DNA from 3 places in the Pradoshia eiseniae genome. Region 3 is predicted to be linked to each of the others. Evidence: a T-box and tRNA genes for the amino acid it is inferred to sense, from the RefSeq annotation. Region 3 holds a T-box; the other regions hold tRNA genes.
What was found. The T-box of region 3 lies ahead of argS (arginine--tRNA ligase). A T-box ahead of a tRNA ligase gene usually reads a tRNA of that ligase, here a tRNA-Arg.

Region 1 (3,256 bases), on a different contig from region 3:
CTGCGCTTTTTCTTCTTATCTAGAGAGGAGAGGGACTATGAAAACTGTTTTAATTGCAACGAAGAATAAAGGGAAAGCGAAGGAGTTTGAAGCGCTGTTCGCCCCTAAGGGCATAAAGGTGCTGACATTGCTCGATATCGAGGATGCCATTGATGTTGAAGAAACGGGCACTACATTCGAGGAGAATGCTATCCTAAAGGCGAAAGCCATTTCTGAACAAATGAACATGACCGTCTTATCTGATGACTCAGGACTTGTCATTGATGCACTAGACGGACGCCCTGGCGTTTATTCGGCGCGCTATGCAGGACCAGCCAAGAATGATAAGGATAACTATGAGAAGGTTCTTGAAGAAATGAAAGATGTTCCAGACGAAAAACGGACAGCTAGATTTTATTGTGCGATAGCGATGGTCGGTCCTGAAATCGGCACCATCACCGTATCAGGAACATGTGAGGGCTATATTGCCCGCGAGCCAGAGGGTGAGTATGGCTTCGGCTATGACCCTATCTTCTATGTGCCGGAGAAGGAAACAGTCATGGCGAATCTTGAGCCAGCAGTGAAGAACAAAATCAGCCACAGGGCCAATGCCTTAAAAGCATTGGAGGCGAAGCTCGGATGAAAGCATTGATTGTCAGTGACAGCCATGGGCTCTATGATGAATTGCATACGTTATATGCCCGCCATAAGGATGAAGTAGACATCTTCATCCATTGTGGCGACTCTGAGCTGTCACAGGAGGATGAGGTCATCAAGCCCTATGCCACGGTCCAAGGAAACTGCGACTTCGGCGATGATTTCCCGGCTGAAAGTGTCATCAGCTTTGATACATGGTCCATATTCGTCACACACGGGCATCTGTTCAATGTTAAATCTACCCTGCTGAATGTAAGCCTTAAGGCAAGAGAAGTGGGAGCTGACATCGTCTGCTTCGGTCATTCTCATATCGCCGGTGCCGAAAAGATTGATGACTGCCTTTTCATTAACCCTGGCAGTATCCGTCTTCCAAAAGGCAGCAAGTACAAAACATATGCCATCCTCGAGAAACGAGGGAAGAAGGCAATCGTTGATTTCTACACACTTGAAGGGGATAATTTACCAGACTGGAGTTTAAAAACAACCCTTTCCTAAAACGCAAAAAAGTTGTATAGTAGGTGAAGGAGATTCCACTTCTCCTTCACCCAAAAAAACGCAAAAAACTTTTTCAAAAAAGTTATTGACTTAACGGTGAACACAATATATAATAATAAATGTCGTCAGGCGATGATGACAAAAAAGAAACGAAAAACAATTACTTCATATCATGTCCCAGTAGCTCAGCTGGATAGAGCAACGGCCTTCTAAGCCGTCGGTCGGGAGTTCGAATCTCTCCTGGGACGCTAACGTAAACACCCTGAACTTTTTATTAAAGTTCAGGGTGTTTTTTATCTCTTATATTACTTAGAGAAACGGTCAGTATATAAATTATGACTTACTCCGCTTGTTATATTTTTTTGAAATGATTCAAGATGCGATTTGATAGCTTCTTTTATGATTTTTTCTTCTGTCCCGAGCCTTTTTCTACTACATCAGCCGGTAATCTCGCAACGAGGCTACCGGCTTTTTTGAGCAGAAATGCTGACATACGGATCAGAAAACGAAGTCAGGCTGCCTCGGAAGTCTTGATACATAAAAAAAAGCCCGGGATATGGAATCCGGACTATTTCCGTATCCTAGTGGGCTTTTTAAATGGTCAGCATTAAACCAGTACTATTGTGATTTTATAGTTATTTATGATTAGATTTATGATTAGATTTCTTGGAAAGCAGTTTCTTTCCTTGTTCGATTTGCTCGTTAATTTGCTGTAGGGCATTGCCTAAGCCATTGAAAACATTAGCAGCTGACTGATTAGCTGCGACAAGCTGTTCTGCATTTACTGGAGTATGATCATTTTTTTTGAATTGATCTGTCAAAGCATCAATTTTTTCTGCTTCTGCTCTAATTAATTCGGCAAGAGCGAATTTTTCATTAATGGCTCCAACAATCAGGAGGACCCCGAGTATTCTTTCGATTTCATTTCTATCGTAGCTTTGAGCGGTTTTCATAAGCTGCTTAAAATTTTGTTCCATTTAACATTCTCCTTTGTTTAGTATATTTTTGCAGTCCGGATTGTATAAGTTATGTTTTCCTGTGAAATAAGCTTGGACAATTGCAGATTTTCAATGAAAATATACTCATATCCATAAGGGAAATATCCTTATGGAACCTTCTTTTGGGGAAATAATCTTACTATCCTCTGTGTCTCATTAAATAAGCTCTGTAGACTCACTCAAGCACTTTGAATGAGAACAGTGATACTGTTCTTTCAATTTAGTTCAGAACGCTCAGCTGGACAGAGGATATGCCATCTAAGTGTATATTCGGGAGTTCGAAGCTCTCCCTGGGACGCTACCAAAAGAAAAAGACAAAAACCAAAGCGGTTTTTGTCTTTTTGCATATAAGTGCTTGATGCTATTGACTTAAATTTCTATTATGACTATATAAATCAAAGTCTGGATGAGATCCGTTTTTAATGATTTCCGTGATTATTTTTGACAAGATGCTGCTATAGACAAGTCCATTATCTCCGTAGGCGAATAGGAAATGACAACGGGGGAATTCCTCGTACTGCCCAATTAGAGGGAGTCCGTCATGTGTCCCACCATAGAAGGCTCCAAGATAATATTCAGGCTCTGCATGTATATTAGGGAAAAGCTTATTAAATTCCTTTATTAGCTTTTTCTTCTTAGCGATGATTTTGGAATCACGATCCTCCGGGTAGGTCGTATTGTCGTCAAGCCCTCCAATGATGATTCTATTATCTGCGGTTGTCCGCATATAGACGTATGGGCGGGCCGTCTCCCAGATTAATGTTTGCTTATACCAATCGGATTGCTGCAGATTCTCAACCGGCTTGGTGATGACGGCATAGGAGCTGGTTAAAAGGCAATCCTTCTCCTTTTTGAATTCAAGCCCTTCATAACCTGCGGCAATAATGACATGCTTTGCCGTGATGGAATGATTACGATTCGTATAAAATATAGCGTGTTCCTTCGTGAATTTCTTCCCTTTTATTTCGGTGTTCTCATATATTTGAACACCCTTCCTGGAGGCAGTCTGCAGCAGACTATGATTATACTTGAATGGATTGATTTCTCCATCATTATGGATATACAAGGCAGATTGCTTAGAGAAAGGGTATCGCTCTTTAATTTGTTTTTCGTCCAGAAAATCCACT
Region 2 (3,256 bases), on a different contig from region 3:
TTGAGCAGGTCCTTCGCATCCTCACAAAGGGGGCAATCTTTCTTTGTATAAAAATGAACGGTAGGAACTTTCAAATCACAAACCACCTGTCTATTGTTAATAATAGTTATTCTATATACCCAAAGTTATCGGATTAATAACGCCGTCTTTTAGCGGAGGAGGGAATTCCAAGCTGCTCCCTGTATTTAGAAACGGTTCTTCTAGAGATGACAATGCCGCTATTCTGCTTTAAATAGTCAGAAATTGCCTGATCTGATAAGGGAGCTGCCTTATCCTCTGATCCGACCAGCTTCTCAATCTCCTTTTTGACCTTTAATGCGGATGCATCGGCCTTTTGGTCCGTTTGAAGGCTGCTTGAGAAAAACATCCTCATCGGGATGGTCCCAAAAGGGGTTTCAATCATTTTATCACGAACCGCGCGGCTCACTGTTGATTCATGAATCTCCAAGACATCGGCAATCTCCTTCATAACAAGCGGTTTAATGGAATCTGACTTCCCTGTAAGAAAATAGTCCAGCTGCTTTTCTATGATTGCATAAGTCACATGCAGCAATGTCTCATTCCTTTGCTGAATGGCTTTTTGGAGCCATCTATACTCCATCCTCTTTTGATGCATATAACGCTCGGCTGCTTCATCATGCTGGCCCTCTATACCGATGGCAAACTCCCTTATCCTTACACGGCTAGATTCAACGATTTCCGCTACAAGCTTCCCTTTAGAGGAGTAAACCCTCACATCCGGCACACTATATTGGGAACGCTCTGAACCGAATGCCGCCCCTGGGCGAGGGTTATACGACTGTATTTGGTCAAACACACGCTGAATCTCTACAACCGAGACACCTAGCGTCCTTGATAGTTCCTTCCACTTCTTCTCTACAAATGCAGTGAAATAATCCTTCAGCAAAACATTCAATAAAGCGCTTTCATTATCATCCCTTCTAGCTTGAATAAGAAGGCAATCACTCAAGCTTTCTGCCCCTGCTCCTGCTGGTTCCAATGTTTGGAGAATGCTCTTTGCCATTTCCCATTCAGTTTGCAAAACTGGAAAAACCGCATTGATCTCCTCATATGTAAGCCTTAAATAACCATTATCATCAATATTATCAATCATATAATTCAGTATTCTTTGCTCATGTGTATCCATTTCCTTGAAAGGAATCTGCCCCTTCAGATAGGAATGTAAATCCGGGCGTTCATCACTAATTTGATGAATCCATGACATATCCCCTTGACTCCAGCCGCGGCTTGATGATTGATAGCCGGTCTCGACTTCAATCAATGGATTATCAAGTGCTTTACTCTCCATAAATGCGGTGAGCTCCATGGCCGGATATTGCAAAAGCATAATCGCCTGGCTCAATTCCGGCGTCATCGCCAGCTTCAAGCTCTGCTGTTGAAATAATCCCATCTCCATCTTCAACAACCTCGCCCCCTGCTTAATAGTACTAATACTTTCTTTAATAGTAGTAAATCGCCGAGTATTGGGCAAGGAAAAGATTGGATGAAGAAGGGTGATAAGTTACTAAAAAAATAACCGTTCACCATGTGTGTCAATAAACATTGTCGATATCGCTCATTTAGGAAGAACGAACAGTCCAATATTTCAACTGCCCTTTCCTTTGTTATAGCCTATCAGGCGGTATGCTCTTATACTTCGGGACGCTCTTCAATACATTTGGAGGATTATCATGAATATAGGGCGGTGCTGGTTTCAGTTTTGGTTTCCTGACCAGGAGAGCAGGCTTTTGCACAACATTAAACATGACTAGGTGCCTGCCCGATTTCATGCCAGAAAGAAGAGATGACTTTTCAAGAAACTAAAAAAGCCCTTCAAGCAATTGCTTGAAGAGCCTCTAAGCCGTTATCGGTACGCCCTTGGAGGGAATCGAACCCCCAGCTCAAGAACCGGAATCTTGTGTTTTATCCGTTAAACTACAAGGGCAAAATGTTAGCCTACAAAAATATATTATAATGAACATAATTGAATTTGGCAAGAACTATTCCCCCATGGTTTACATTAATAAAACTTGGGTAAGATGGTTATCAGGAACTTTCATGCGAACAATTCAGCCTTTTCGCTCTTTACCCTTCAGACTAAGCTCATACATAAACTTGAAGAAAAGTACCGAGTTAATCATGGATTTTCCCCAAATTCATCAATCAGACGTCTTTTGTTTGACCTTTATTGACCAAAAGGTGTATGATTAAAACACGAAGTGAATATGCTTGATTACATAAAGGAGGAGAAACTAATGAATTTAATCCCTACAGTCATTGAACAAACAAATCGCGGGGAACGTGCTTACGACATATATTCCCGCTTGCTTAAAGACCGTATTATCATGCTTGGAAGCGCCATCGATGACAATGTGGCTAACTCCATTGTCGCACAGCTTCTGTTCCTGGAAACAGAAAATCCGGACAAAGACATTTACCTATACATTAACAGCCCTGGCGGAAGCATTACGGCTGGTATGGCAATCTATGATACAATGCAATACATCAAACCACAGGTCTCCACAATCTGTATCGGTATGGCTGCATCCATGGGAGCATTCCTTCTTGCAGCTGGTGAGAAAGGCAAACGTTTTGCCCTTCCAAACAGCGAAGTCATGATTCATCAGCCACTTGGAGGCGCACAAGGCCAAGCCACCGAAATCGAAATTGCAGCTAAACGCATTCTCTTCATGCGTGAGCGCTTGAACCAAATTCTAGCTGAGCGCACTGGTCAATCACTTGAAACCATCTCACGTGACACAGAACGTGACAACTTCATGACCGCTGATCGCGCTCTTGAATACGGCCTTGTAGACCGCATCATCACTCGCAATGTGACGGATGCCGCAAAGAAAAACGACTAATCAATATCCATTAAGTGAAAGAAGCAGACGAGAAACCGTCTGCTTCTTTTTATGTAACAGTATAGGCGGAACGAACCTTCCTGAACCCCCCTTAAATATTTTAACTCTCTAATTGTTTATCACTTTACCAAAATAAAGATACGTGTTAGGATAGAGCCAATGCTTAAATTTTTCGATCCTAAGGAGTGCTGATTATGCTTTCGTTATCTCTTTCATACCGACATCGACATCATCATAGCAGCTGACCTTATGCTCATTTAAATAATGGGCACAGGGTCATTTGCCTGTGCCCGTATTGGATAGTCACCATGCGGGAGAATAACTGCATGGTTTTTTTTCGTTCACTTTTATAAACAGAGGAGATATTCATCATGATGCAAAAAAAATGGGGT
Region 3 (3,256 bases):
ATAATAAGCGTTACCATAGAAAAACAGGCGGGTTGAGTCCCTATATCTAGGGCTCAACCCGCCTAATGTAGTATTTCCATCGTCTATTTAGACAAAAATAATTCAATCATACTACCTTACATTTCCTTCGGAGCACCAACTCCTAATAGTCTCAATGCTTCCGCCAATACAACCGTTACACAATAAACAAGTGTCAATCGATCATTTTTATGCTCATCATCTGCCAAAATCCTTACATCGGCATAGTATTTATTGAACGTTTGAGCTAAATCAATGGCGTACTTGGCAACAAGTGATGGGTCATATTTATCGCAGGCTTTACGAATGACTTCCGGAAACTCCTGCAATTCTTTAATAATCGACCACTCTTCAACACCGCTCAGCTGAATGTCACGTTCTTCCTTCCATCCGCCTTTTCGCAGCAATGAACACGCTCTTGCATGTGTATATTGGACATATGGACCTGTTTCTCCTTCGAAACGGAGGAGTTCTTCGAGCGAGAATTCAATATCATTACATCGATAGTTTTTCAAATCGTGGAACACAACCGCACCTACACCAACGTTTTTCGCAACCTCCTCTTTATGCGCAAGCTCAGGGTTGCGTTCATTGATTGTGTTTAGAACAGTATCAATCGATTCATTCAGCACTTCCTCTAAAAGAACAACCTTCCCTTTACGGGTAGACATCTTTTTGCCGTCCTTTTGCATCATGCCAAATGGGATATGAATGACTTCATCTGCCCAATCAAATTGCATTTTCTTTAATACAGCCTTTAATTGTTTAAAGTAATGGGATTGTTCATTCCCCACTACATATAAAGCCTTGCTGAAATGGTACGTGTTTTGTCGATAATATGCAGCTGCCAAATCACGTGTGGCATAAAGGGTAGCACCATCTGATTTTCGAATAAGAGCAGGAGGAAGATCTTGGTCATCGAGCTTAACAACCTCCGCCCCATCTGATGATGTCAATAAATTCATGCGCTCTAATTGTTCAATGATGACATCCATTTTGTCATTATAAAAAGCTTCACCGGCAAAGGAATCAAATTCAATGCCCATTAAATCATAAATCCCCGAGAATTCCTTTAACGATTCATCCCTGAACCATTGCCAAAGCGCTCTCGCCTCTTCATTGCCATCCTCTAGAAGCTTGAACCATTTTCTCGCCTCATCTTCAAGTGCCGGGTTGTTTACCGCTTCATCGTGGAATTGGACATATAGCTTCAACAGCTCTTTTATCGGCTGCGCAGCAACCGCTTCTTCTGAGCCCCACTTTTTATAAGCGGTTATAAGCTTGCCAAATTGTGTCCCCCAATCACCCAAATGGTTAATCTTTACGGTCTCAAAGCCATTTTTCTGTAAAATTAAGGAAAGAGCATTCCCAATAACCGTCGAGCGCAAATGTCCCATCGAAAAAGGCTTCGCAATATTCGGTGATGACATGTCAATGGTTGCCACCTGTCCATCTCCTGCATGCTGATCGCCATAATGCTGCTTTGAGGATAAAATTTCTTCAAGCACTTCCCGGAGGACAACATCCTTTTTCAAGAAGACGTTTAAATATCCGCCGACCACTTCAATTTTCTCAAATAATGGGGAAGATATACTTCCGCTAATATCTGCAGCAATCGCCTGCGGAGCCTTCCTTCTCGTTTTAGACAACGAAAAACAAGGAAAGGCAAGATCGCCTTGATTGCTATATTTTGGTTTTTCGATTAGTTGTTCAATCTGCTCTAAACTGAGTTCATCCTTCACATTTGGATAGAGTGCTGCTGCAAATTCTTGTACGTATTTCATTCAATTCACTCCTTTTTTTATAATACAAAAAACTCCCGTCTCTATAGGAAAGAGACGAGAGTTTATGTTCCCGCGGTACCACTCTACTTGTTCAAAATTGAACCGGCTTTCTTTGCTAACGAGGTGTTATCCCCGGATATCCCTACCTTATTGTTCAGGATACCTTCTCAAAAGTGCGCTTCATAAACTCGATCACCACCAGGCTTCCACCGTCCCTGATTCGCTGTATGCATCAAAGCTTACTACTCTCTTCTTCACTGAATTTATTTTATAAATTAATTTTACTAAACACTCAATCTTTTTTTCAATATAATTTTTTAAAAAGTTAGACCATTCACAATATGATTTTTCTATATAAAAAGTGATGAAATTGATCTTTCCATACAATTAAACACAGCTATCCCTATAAAGGAACAGCTGCAAAATTTCATTCTTTTTATCTGTTAGTCCTAAGCCCGCCTTCCTCCATGTACCGGTATACAGGAATTTCATCCCCTTTTTCAACCGGAATGAAATTGAAGGTCACATAGCTGTCAACGCCTTCCGGCTCAAGCGCCAAGGCGATGTAATTGGCATTTGGCTGATCCATCTTAAATACATAGCTTCCAGCCGGGAAGGTTTTCTTTTTCGTTGAGACCTCTGTTTTGACCTTATTTGTATAATGTCCGCTTTCAAGCTGGGTCGATACTTCATTCTCTGTCACCTTATAGCTTTCAACGGATAAGCTAGAGCTTTTCTTCAGCTTTTCCACCTTCACACCAAGAACCTTGAGCTTATCAGCAATAGAATGATAGGCAGGAGGAAGGATATAAGCGGTTGGCCTTTCCCTCTCTAATGTCGGATAGGCGTCGCTCGAGCTTTTCCAATCAATCGGGATATCGACTTTGTACGCTTTCGCAAGATCGACGACGGTCAGCTCCTGGTCAGGAACGAGTTTATTTTCGCTCATGATGACAATCTTATCATTGTCATTCGCATTCTTCCCTTTGTTTACAACCGTTTTGCGCGCCTCTTCAACGGTTCGCTTCACCTTGTCTGCATTCTTTATGGCTGACTTGATAAAGTTGGTTTGGGCTGTCACCTGGGCAAATACGCGCCGCTCAAAATCAGCCCGGCCGATATTGATGCCGCGTGTCTCAATCAGATAGGTGAATGTATTCTTCAATCCAAGCGCATTACGCCCGATCCGAGTTTCCGTGCTTCCCTCTTCCGCGACAAGCTTGCCGTTCGAGGAGGATAAAGTGTAATAATCATGGAAGCTCAGCTTCTCTTTCTTCAATGCCTTTTGCACATCCGGCAGCAAGAGCTTATCAGACGTCTTCCGCAGATCCTCTGGAATGTTCAAGTTCTTAGCAGAAGAAATTAAGACATCATAGGAGGCAATGGAGCCCTCCTCCCCATATTTTGTTAAGAGAGAAGAGTTCACCGTATATTCATGCGTGTCCAACACCACG

Region 1: it has a tRNA-Arg gene. The T-box ahead of argS (arginine--tRNA ligase) is inferred to sense a tRNA for this amino acid. The anticodon was not compared.
Region 2: it has a tRNA-Arg gene. The T-box ahead of argS (arginine--tRNA ligase) is inferred to sense a tRNA for this amino acid. The anticodon was not compared.

Annotation. Positions count from the first base shown of each region.
Region 1 covers NZ_PKOZ01000008.1:151,829-155,084, forward strand. Annotated here, with positions in the region: gene CYL18_RS13720 (XTP/dITP diphosphatase) at 38-622, shown strand; gene CYL18_RS13725 (metallophosphoesterase family protein) at 619-1,131, shown strand; tRNA gene CYL18_RS13730 (tRNA-Arg) at 1,306-1,379, shown strand; gene CYL18_RS13735 (hypothetical protein) at 1,767-2,108, opposite strand; gene CYL18_RS13740 (NAD(P)/FAD-dependent oxidoreductase) at 2,491-3,256, opposite strand, start outside.
Region 2 covers NZ_PKOZ01000005.1:228,688-231,943, forward strand. Annotated here, with positions in the region: gene CYL18_RS11050 (glutaredoxin family protein) at 1-74, opposite strand, end outside; gene rpoN (RNA polymerase factor sigma-54) at 134-1,417, opposite strand; tRNA gene CYL18_RS11060 (tRNA-Arg) at 1,874-1,945, opposite strand; gene clpP (ATP-dependent Clp endopeptidase proteolytic subunit ClpP) at 2,256-2,864, shown strand; gene CYL18_RS11070 (amino acid permease) at 3,236-3,256, shown strand, end outside.
Region 3 covers NZ_PKOZ01000001.1:858,014-861,269, reverse strand. Annotated here, with positions in the region: partial or broken gene CYL18_RS19680 (hypothetical protein) at 1-50, shown strand, start outside; gene argS (arginine--tRNA ligase) at 117-1,802, opposite strand; T-box leader at 1,850-2,069, opposite strand; gene CYL18_RS04270 (M14 family metallopeptidase) at 2,239-3,256, opposite strand, start outside.